One region of the Thalassolituus sp. ST750PaO-4 genome, then DNA from elsewhere that is predicted to be linked to it. Evidence: predicted binding sites of a transcription regulator. Region 1 holds the regulator's gene; each other region holds the start of a gene.
The links. The regulator LexA, encoded in region 1, represses DNA repair genes until DNA is damaged. The targets are predictions, from matches to a motif close to TACTGTNTANNTANACAGTA.
Positions count from the first base shown of each region.

Region 1 (3,207 bases):
AAGGTATCAATTTATCAACAACCTGCGCAATATCCGAACCCTTGCCCAGATCGTGTTCCGCCATCGCCGTCAGTGAATCGGCCCCCGACAATGTAAACACCGTCGCCCCCAGCATAAAGTGGATACGCCAGAAACGGTCTTCATCGGAAAGTTCAGGAGTCGCAGCCGTCACCAGACGCATAAAGGCTTTAAACACCGGGCCATATTCTTTCTGCAGAAAACGGCGTAAATGCCCCTGCCCCTGGGTATAAGCCAGTCCCAGCAGGCGCATAAAGATACCCAGGCGGCGCGGGCTGTCATGTCCGGCACGCAGCGCCGTCTGCGACAGCAGCATTAATATGCCCGGTAATTCCGGTACCTTGCCATCCAGACGTGCCTGTACGGCATCCAGCTCACGTTCCAGATCTTCGCAGAATGGCGTCAGGAAACGGGCAAATACCGCCTGAATCAACGCCTTCTTAGAGCCAAAATGATAATTCACCGCCGCCAGATTCACTCCGGCCTTCGTGGTGATATTCCGCAATGAGGTCTCGGCAAAGCCACGCTCCGAAAACAACTCCTCTGCCGCATTCAGGATACTTTTTACCGTATCTTTCTGTGCCATAACCCTGCATCTGCCTTATCACGCTGTCGCGGCTTTATTGCCATCGCCGACAGTACAAAACAACTGTTTCAAACATACGTTTAAAACGAGATTTAGGCAACCCCATATACGGCCAAAGGCTAAAAGCCTCACTCCATTATCCGGGTCAGTACAACGGCGGTGAATACACCGCAATCCACAGACCTCTGATAACAGGGGTTTACACTGGATAAAATACTGTATACATTTACACCATACTGTATGGATCAACAGACTGGATAAGCATCATGATCAAGCTCACGGCACGACAACAGCAGGTTCTGGATTTCATCCGCTCCTCACTGGAAGAAACAGGATTTCCGCCCACTCGCGCCGAAATTGCTGCCGAGCTGGGCTTTAAATCGCCTAACGCCGCAGAGGAACACTTGAAGGCGCTGGCACGTAAAGGTGCGATTGAAATTATGCCCGGCGCTTCCCGCGGCCTGCGCATTGTTGAAGAGCAGAACCCGGGTCTGCCGATCGTTGGCCGTGTAGCCGCCGGTGAGCCTATCCTGGCTCAGGAACACATCGCCGATTACTGCGAGATTCCACCCAGCTTCTTCCGCCCTTCTGCAGACTTCCTGCTGGAAGTTCATGGCGACAGTATGAAGAACATCGGTATTCTCGACGGCGACTACATTGCGGTACACAAAGCCGAAACCGCCCGTAATGGCGAAATCATCGTTGCCCGCGTCGATAACGAAGTAACGGTCAAGCGCTACGAGAAGAAGCGTAATCAGGTGATTCTGCACCCGGAAAATGACGACTTTAAGCCCATTGAAGTTGATCTGCGGGAAACGGAATTTGCCGTTGAAGGTTTATACGTCGGCGTTGTACGCCGCAGCTAACAGCAACTGTTCACAGGTTCGGGGTGATTGTTATGCGTCAGTTATTACTCGGAATGGAAGAAGCCGGCTTATCTCTCAGCAGCCAGCAACCAGGCAGAATGACCAGGGTCAGCACCAGTGCGCTGCGCGGCAGTCTGACCGAGGTCATCGTCAGTGAAGGCGGTGCGATTCAGCCCATGCATTTGCTGCCGATGCTGGCACAGTGCAATGCGCATAAGCGCTGGCTGATGTGGCTGAGCCCGCACCGTCCGATGAATAAAAGCTGGCTGGAAAGCATGGGCCTGCAGCATTCGCCGGTGATTCATCTCGATCTGTGCAATGACACCCAGCTGGCCCTGTGCAGCAAAGTTCTGGCGGCCGGCAACAGTCATATGATTGTTGAATGGCAGGGCGAGCTGAGCAACCACGAACGGCAGGTCATTCGCCAGCAGGCCGACCAGAGCGGCAGCCATGTGGTGCTGATTCAGCGCCGCCCCTGAAGCGTAGAAAACGACGAACACAAAAAAAGCCCTGATCTTGATCAGGGCTTTTTTATGCTTTCAGCACAGCTTCACACGTACAGACTGTAGGCAATTCACTACAGCACAGCTCAGTGCAATCGTTGCTGATACTCAGGGGTGTCGAAGTCTTCGCGCTCAACTTCCATACCGGAAAGCTCGCCGACTTTACGTACACCGGCTTCCAGCATTACCCGCGCAACATCCATATGATGCGCCTGCAGGCTGGCCTTGGCATCTTCGGAAAAATGAATACACACCAGTGCATCGCTGTCCTGATCGTCGGCACGACGCAGGGCGATATCACCATTGGAAAGTTCTACGATTTCAAAAAAGCGCGCCATAACCGCCTCTCAAAACTGGGCGCGGGAGTGTATCACAGGATGTTTTCAATAGCTTGAGCGACACACAGAACCGTTAGTAATAAAAAGTAAACGGTTCTGCATAAATATGCTCATCAAGGAGTCAGCTTTCCTGACGATTGGCGCGCTGGTCTTCAATCAGGCGGGTCAGATCCTGCAGCCAACCGGCAACCGGTGAGTGCGGGGTGGCAACCAACGCAATCCGGCCCTGAGCCTCAACCGTCTGTACGGCCGCTGCCGGCTGATTCATTCCGGACGGACGTCCCTGAGCATCTGCCGCTGCCAGCATCTGTGCCAGCCAGGAAAATCCATTCTCCGCCAGATGCTGCAGCTCGCGCATTTCGCCGGTGGTCAGCGGCGCATTCTGCAGCAGTGATTCCAGAGAGCGGACAGGCTGACGATAAGCAACCATATCACCCAGTTCGGCCAGGTAAGACAGCCAGGCATCGCGCAGCTGATACAGCGCACTCTCTTCCAGCGCCTGCTTCAAGGCTGGAGCAGCCGACTGCTGAGCAGCCAGCTGTTCCAGCAACAACCGGCACTGATAGAGTTTCTGATTGGTGAAGCCAATCCACTGCGACATAGCCTGCTCCGGCGGAAAATTGAGATTAAAAGTCGATGGTCAGACCGAAGTGAGCACCATCGCCCAGTTTGTAACGGTCATTAATATCTTCAATACGGATGCTGTTGTAACGATAGCCGCCATAGATTCGTGCCGTAGGCAGCAGACTGAACTGCAGACGGATATCGCTGTTGATCATGTTTTCAGCATCACCGAATGATACAACCGGCGGCGCGTAATAGGCATAGCCCGCCAGACCAACATCCGGAGCTGCCGGGAAGCTGTAGCGGAAAAAGCCACCAACCCCCATAGCCGC
Region 1 covers NZ_JABVCB010000001.1:76,666-79,872, forward strand. Annotated here, with positions in the region: gene HUF18_RS00325 (TetR/AcrR family transcriptional regulator) at 1-604, opposite strand, end outside; gene lexA (transcriptional repressor LexA) at 871-1,470, shown strand; gene HUF18_RS00335 (cell division inhibitor SulA) at 1,503-1,949, shown strand; gene HUF18_RS00340 (hypothetical protein) at 2,060-2,311, opposite strand; gene HUF18_RS00345 (DUF6586 family protein) at 2,433-2,912, opposite strand; gene HUF18_RS00350 (YfaZ family outer membrane protein) at 2,938-3,207, opposite strand, start outside.

Region 2 (3,207 bases), on a different contig from region 1:
CGATCAGACGCAGGTCAAAGTCTTCACCACCAAGGAACGTGTCACCGTTGGTTGCCAGTACTTCGAACTGTTTTTCACCGTCAACGTCAGCCACTTCGATAATGGAAATATCGAAGGTACCACCACCCAGGTCATATACTGCGATGGTGCGGTCGCCGCCTTCTTTATCCATACCATAAGCCAGAGCCGCAGCGGTTGGCTCGTTGATGATACGCTTAACTTCCAGACCAGCGATTTTACCGGCGTCTTTGGTTGCCTGACGCTGGGAATCGTTAAAGTAAGCCGGTACGGTAATAACCGCTTCAGTTACTTTCTCGCCCAGATAATCTTCTGCGGTTTTCTTCATTTTCTTCAGAATTTCAGCAGAGATTTGTGGTGGCGCATATCTTTCGCCTTTTACTTCTACCCAGGCATCACCGTTATCCGCTTCCATGATTTTGTAAGGAACCATGGAGATATCTTTCTGTACTACGTCGTCTTTGAAACGACGACCGATCAGACGCTTAACCGCAAACAGGGTGTTGTTCGGGTTGGTGACGGCCTGACGCTTGGCTGACTGGCCAACCAGTACTTCGTCGTCAGCATAAGCAACGACGGAAGGAGTGGTGCGATCGCCTTCAGCGTTTTCAATCACTTTGGTTTTGTCGCCATCCAGGATTGCCACACAGGAGTTGGTGGTGCCCAGGTCGATACCGATAATCTTACCCATTTTTCAATTCTCCATTCATGGCAGCTTACGCTGCGTGAACTATTAACCGTTGTATTTGTGTTGCTTTCTATATAAGTCCGGGAAACAGGCTTTCAAGGCCCCCGGTAACAATAAAATCAGGCGCTTTCGTCGATTTGTGGTGCGCCTTTACTCACCACCACCATTGCCGGACGCAACAGGCGTCCCTGCAGGGTGTAACCTTTCTGCATCACCGCAATAACTGTATTCGGTGCGGCATCCGGATTCTCAACCATGGCCATTGCCTGATGGAATTCCGGATTAAACGCAGAACCAACCGGATCTACACTTTCCACCTTGAATTTTTCCAGACCGGCAACCAGGCCGCTCAGGGTCATTTCCACGCCTTCGCGAATCGCTTTTGTCGCTTCATCATCGGCAACAGCCGCAGCCAGCGCGCGTTCCAGATTATCGACGGTCGCCAGCATTTCGTTGGCAAACTTCTCAACGCCAAACTTATGGGCTTTTTCCACATCCAGCTCAGCACGACGGCGTACGTTCTGCATTTCCGCCTGAACACGCAACACCTGTTCTTTCAGCTCAGCCACTTCCTGCAGTGCGCCGGCAAGCTGATCATCAGCAGATTCTGTGGCAGTGGCATCCGCCGCATCCACCGGAGTTTCAGTGTCCAGTTGTTCCTGGAGTTCTTCTTGAACCTTCTGCTCTTCCGACATCTATCTTTCCTCGATCACTATTTTCGAAACTGTCGGCTATATGGGGGACGAACGGATGAGATTCAAGGGCAGCGCTGCAACATTCTCTTGACAGAATCTTATACTGTATATAAAAACACTGTATATCCATTCAGATACGGAGCATGACCATGCTGGCTCATCTGTCCATTCATCAGTTTGCGTTAGTCGATCAGCTGGAACTTGAACTGCAACCCGGTATGTCGGTGATTACCGGCGAAACCGGTGCGGGTAAATCGATTTTGCTTGATGCGCTCGGGCTAACACTCGGCGAGCGGGCCGACGCCGGCTGTGTGCGTAACAATGCCGAAAAAGCCGAAGTGTCCGCCTCATTCACACTGAACGAACAGGCGCGGTTATGGCTGCAACAGCGGGATATTCCCGCCGATGATGACTGGGTAATCCTGCGCCGTATTATTTCCGCCGAAGGCCGTTCACGCGGCTATATCAATGGTCGCCCCGCATCCGCCAACGACCTGAAAGACATCGGTCAGTATCTGATCGAAATTCACTCCCAGCATGCCCATCAGCGCCTGCTGCAGAAAGACACCCCGCGCCAGCTGCTGGATGCCTTTGGCGGGCTGCAGCTGCAGGCAACCGAGGTAGCTCTGGTCTGGTCCGAGTGGCAGCAACACGCCAAACGCCTTGCCATGCTGCAGGAAGAAAGTGCCGAAGTAACCGCCCAGCGTCAGCTGCTGACCTATCAGGTTGAAGAGCTGCGCCAGCTGGCACCGGGAGAGACCGAGCTGGACGAGCTGGAAGCCGAACATAAACGTCTGGCCAATGCCGAAAGTATGCTGCTTAACGGCCAGTATGCGATGGCTGCCTGTTATGGTGACGACAACGGCGAGCTGGCTGCAACCCAGCTGACCTATCAGGCCATTACCCGCCTCGATAATATCGACGACCAGCATCCGCTGCTGAACGAAGCCCGGGATTTGCTGCAACAGGCGCAAATCCAGCTGGAAGAAGCCGGTCGTTCGCTGCAGCACTACCTTGAGCTGGTCGATATCAATCCGCACCGGCTGCAACAGGTAGAAAGCCGCCTCAGTGACCTGTACAGCATGGCGCGCAAGCATCAGATTCAGCCACAACAACTGCACTCTTACTGGCAGGAGCAGGAAGAAGCGCTCGCCGGCCTGAATCTCAGCGACGAAGATCTGGCTGAACTGGAACAGCAGGTACAGGAACTGCAGGCAGAATACAGCACACTGGCACAACAGCTCAGCAGTGCCCGTCAGGCCGCCGCTGCGCGCATGGACAGAGAAGTTGAATCACACTTTGAAGCACTTGCTCTGGGTCGCGCCCGCTTTATCACTCAGGTTGAAGCCGGCAGTACCGAGCACGGCAACAAACATGGCATCGACCAGATCGGCTTTTTTGTACAGACCAACCCGGGCATGCCCGGCGGCCCACTGGCCAAAGTCGCCTCTGGCGGTGAGCTGGCCCGTATCAGCCTGGCCATTCAGGTGGTAACCGCTGCCGTCAGCGAAACACCTTGTCTGATTTTTGATGAGGTCGATGTCGGCATCGGTGGCGGAACCGCTGAGCGCGTTGGCCGCCTGCTACGGACGCTTGGCAAAGACAGCCAGGTGCTCTGTGTTACCCACCAGCCGCAGGTCGCTGCTCAGGCACATCAGCATTATCAGGTAAGCAAAATCAGTGGTGACAGCGCCACCCACACCCAGCTGCGTGAACTGAGTGAGAAACAGCGCTCAGAGGAAATTGCGCGGATGCTGGGCGGCGTCGATATCACCAAACAAACCCTGGCTCATGCGCAAGAAATGC
Region 2 covers NZ_JABVCB010000013.1:572,969-576,175, reverse strand. Annotated here, with positions in the region: gene dnaK (molecular chaperone DnaK) at 1-709, opposite strand, end outside; gene grpE (nucleotide exchange factor GrpE) at 826-1,401, opposite strand; gene recN (DNA repair protein RecN) at 1,551-3,207, shown strand, end outside.
Region 2: a site for LexA is predicted at 1,503-1,522, ahead of recN (DNA repair protein RecN). Genes of this name have one in related genera too.

Region 3 (3,207 bases), on a different contig from region 1:
AAAAAAGGCGAGGGCCAGCGCCATTACGGCAACAAATAAAAATGCGACAGCAAAATACAAAGCAGTCATAACGACCTCTTAAATTCGTTTCAGTGAGTTGGCCATTTCACGGATGGCCAGCAGGTTGGCGTTCACCTGCTCAAATAACAGGAAGGCGAGCGACATAAAGACGGCAGCAGCGATGGCCACCACGATTTCGGCGCTCTGCAGTGCTTCCGGCAGACCGAGCAATGGCAGCAGAGCGAAGACCATCAGCAGCGCATTACGCAGCAACAGGGTTTTGCTCAGCAGTTGCGGAGTACCGCCACAGCCACATTCGATGCGGGTATGACCGCGATGGATATTGATGCCCATAGCGATGGCATATCCCCCGAGCAACAGCGCCGCCAGCACCAGTCCGGCAACACGGCTGGCGCTGAATAACAGCATCAGCACCAGCACGCCTTCGAGAGCCAGCAAGGCAGCAGCAGCGGGCTTAACCAAAGCTTCCGGCAGCAGTTCGTAGTCGGCAACAAAGCCCTGGAATTCGAGAAAATCCAGTGCTTTGTGCAGTGCAGCGCGCAGGAATACCAGCAGGGTAAACACCAGCAGCGTGAGGCTCGCCAGTGGCAGTAACTCAGTCATGAGACACCGCCAGCGAGGTGGTCCAACCGGCTTTTTCGTCGGCCGCCGCCTTCTCAAACATAAAGTCGCCATCGCTGCTCAGTACGTACTTGTCGATGGTTTCATCTTCTTCATTGGAACCGAACAGCACCGGGGTTTTGCCCTCAGTCACACTCAGCGCCACCATATGCGGTGCCGGAGAACGGCTGATGAGTTTTTTCTTCTTCAGACTGTAAGCCCAGATTTCTTCAGAGCCGTTTTTATGGCTGCCGTCATAAGCGCCTGAATGCATCAGCATAAACACCATATCCAGCGTGCTGCTGTAAGCCGTGATGGCATAACCACCCGGAGCCCAGTCGCCTTCGATGCCGGCATTCACCTGCAGTTTTTCTTTCATTTTTACGGTTTTGCCACTGTCATCGGCGAGGTACAGGGCACCGCCGAAGGTGGTCAGGATCAGCTCACCGTTTTTACGGCGTTCGCTGTGGATATAAATCGGGTCGGCATCCACATCGAATAATTTGCCCGATGCTTCAACACTGTATTCCTTACCTTTCAGGGTGAAGGTTTTCAGCTGACCGGTACCACAGGGCGTACTGAAGCTGGTGCCTTTGAGTGCCGGATAAACGCCGTAACATCCCGGGGTCGGCACTTCAGTAATCACTTCGCCGGCGGCAATATCAATGACCGAAACCGAGGTGGCCGGTGTGGCATTCTGCACATACAGCAGTTTTTCATCGGCGCTTAATTCCAGCAGCTGGGTCATGCCAATGGCTTTTACGGCTTTATTAGGCACGATGATTTCTTTCTTACGGCTCAGGGTTTCTACGTCATACACCTGCACCACACTTTCTACCGGACCATAAGTAATGCGCTTGGCAAAGTCCGACAGCACGTAAACGGTTTTGCCGTCTTTCGAGACTTTCATCTGCGAGGTAATCCCCGCCGGCATCGAACCTTTATAGTGCAGGTCATCCTGAGCGAAGACGTGAATCTGGCTGGCGCCCCCCCACGCGGCTTCGTTCATAAACACATTCGGCCCGGGCTGAATGGTTTTCTCGACCGTAAAAACTTCCGGCTTAAAGGGCTCTGCCTGCGCCGCCGGCATCACCGCCGACAACAGCAGGGTTGCGATACAGGCCGCCAGCGGTGCCGGAGTGAATACGCGGCGGGACAGGTTTCTGGTTTTACTTTTTTGCTTGGTTAACGTCATGGTTTGCAGCTCTTGTTGTGAGTCTGCAGGAGTGAAGAGCAGCGCCCATGCCAATGCCTGAGTTAACAGGCCAAACCTACCTCTGATGGGGTACCTAAAGAGGCCAATACTGACAATTTGATCAGAATTGTTACGTACTGTTAGTGCCCGCTATTAACGATAAAACCGTCAGCACTATAAAGGCGCGCCGGACAATAACGCCGGCGTTGTTCTGGTGCGTCTTGTTTGCTGCCTTCTTCACCTGCATCCACAGGCGGCGAAGCCCTACCCGAAACCCCGGGCATGGGGTATCCTGCGACCTCTGAACGCGGGGGATGTTATGAGTAACTGGCTTGATGCCGTAAAGTGGGACGCCGATGGTCTGGTGCCGGCCATTGCGCAGGATTATAAGACCGGCCGTATCCTGATGATGGCCTGGATGAACCGGGAAGCACTGGCGCTGACGGTGCAGGAAAACCGCGCCATCTACTATTCCCGCTCGCGCCAGCAACTGTGGCGTAAAGGCGAGTCTTCCGGCCATGTGCAGCAGCTGCACGAAGTGCGCCTCGACTGTGACGCCGATGTCATCACCCTGCAGGTGGAACAGATTGGCGGTATCGCCTGTCACACCGGCCGCGAAAGCTGCTTCTACCGGGTCTATCAGGATGGCGAATGGGTCAGCGTTGATCCGGTGCTGAAAGATCCGAAAGACATTTATTGATTGCTACTTAACGAAACTGAAACAGCTATGAGCGATATACTTTCCGCCCTCGGCGATATCCTTGAAGAACGTAAGAGCGCGGCCGCCGATTCATCCTATGTGGCCAGCCTGTATCACAAGGGCCTGAACAAGATTCTGGAGAAGGTTGGCGAAGAAGCCACCGAAACCATTCTGGCCGCCAAAGACGCCGAGACCAGTGGCGATAACAGCGATGTTATCTACGAGACCGCCGACCTGTGGTTCCACACCCTGGTGGCACTGGCCAAGCTGGGTGAGCGCCCGGAAGCCGTGGTTAACGAACTGGCACGACGCTTTAATATGTCCGGCCTGGAAGAAAAGGCGTCACGTACGCCCAAGTAAACCGGTACAGACCAGAGAACTGAGAGATTGAGTATGCCGGACTGTCTGTTTTGCCAGATTGTCGCCGGAAAGATTCCGGCCAATGTCGTTTATGAAGATGAGCACCTGCTGGCGTTTCACGATATTGCGCCTAAAGCAGACACCCACCTGCTGGTCATTCCCAAGCGCCATATCGTTAACCTGAATGATCTGAGCGAGGCTGATGCCAGCCTGATGAGCCATTTAATGCTCAGCCTGTCGGCCATTGCCCGCACACAAAACCTGACCGGCTTCCGCACCATTACCAATACCGGTAAAGAAGGTGGGCAGGAAGTTTTCCATATGCACTTTC
Region 3 covers NZ_JABVCB010000005.1:688,109-691,315, reverse strand. Annotated here, with positions in the region: gene mauD (methylamine dehydrogenase accessory protein MauD) at 1-69, opposite strand, end outside; gene HUF18_RS05555 (MauE/DoxX family redox-associated membrane protein) at 79-624, opposite strand; gene HUF18_RS05550 (amine dehydrogenase large subunit) at 617-1,816, opposite strand; gene hisI (phosphoribosyl-AMP cyclohydrolase) at 2,136-2,516, shown strand; gene HUF18_RS05540 (phosphoribosyl-ATP diphosphatase) at 2,544-2,876, shown strand; gene HUF18_RS05535 (histidine triad nucleotide-binding protein) at 2,910-3,207, shown strand, end outside.
Region 3: a site for LexA is predicted at 1,924-1,943, ahead of HUF18_RS05550 (amine dehydrogenase large subunit). Genes of this name have one in related genera too.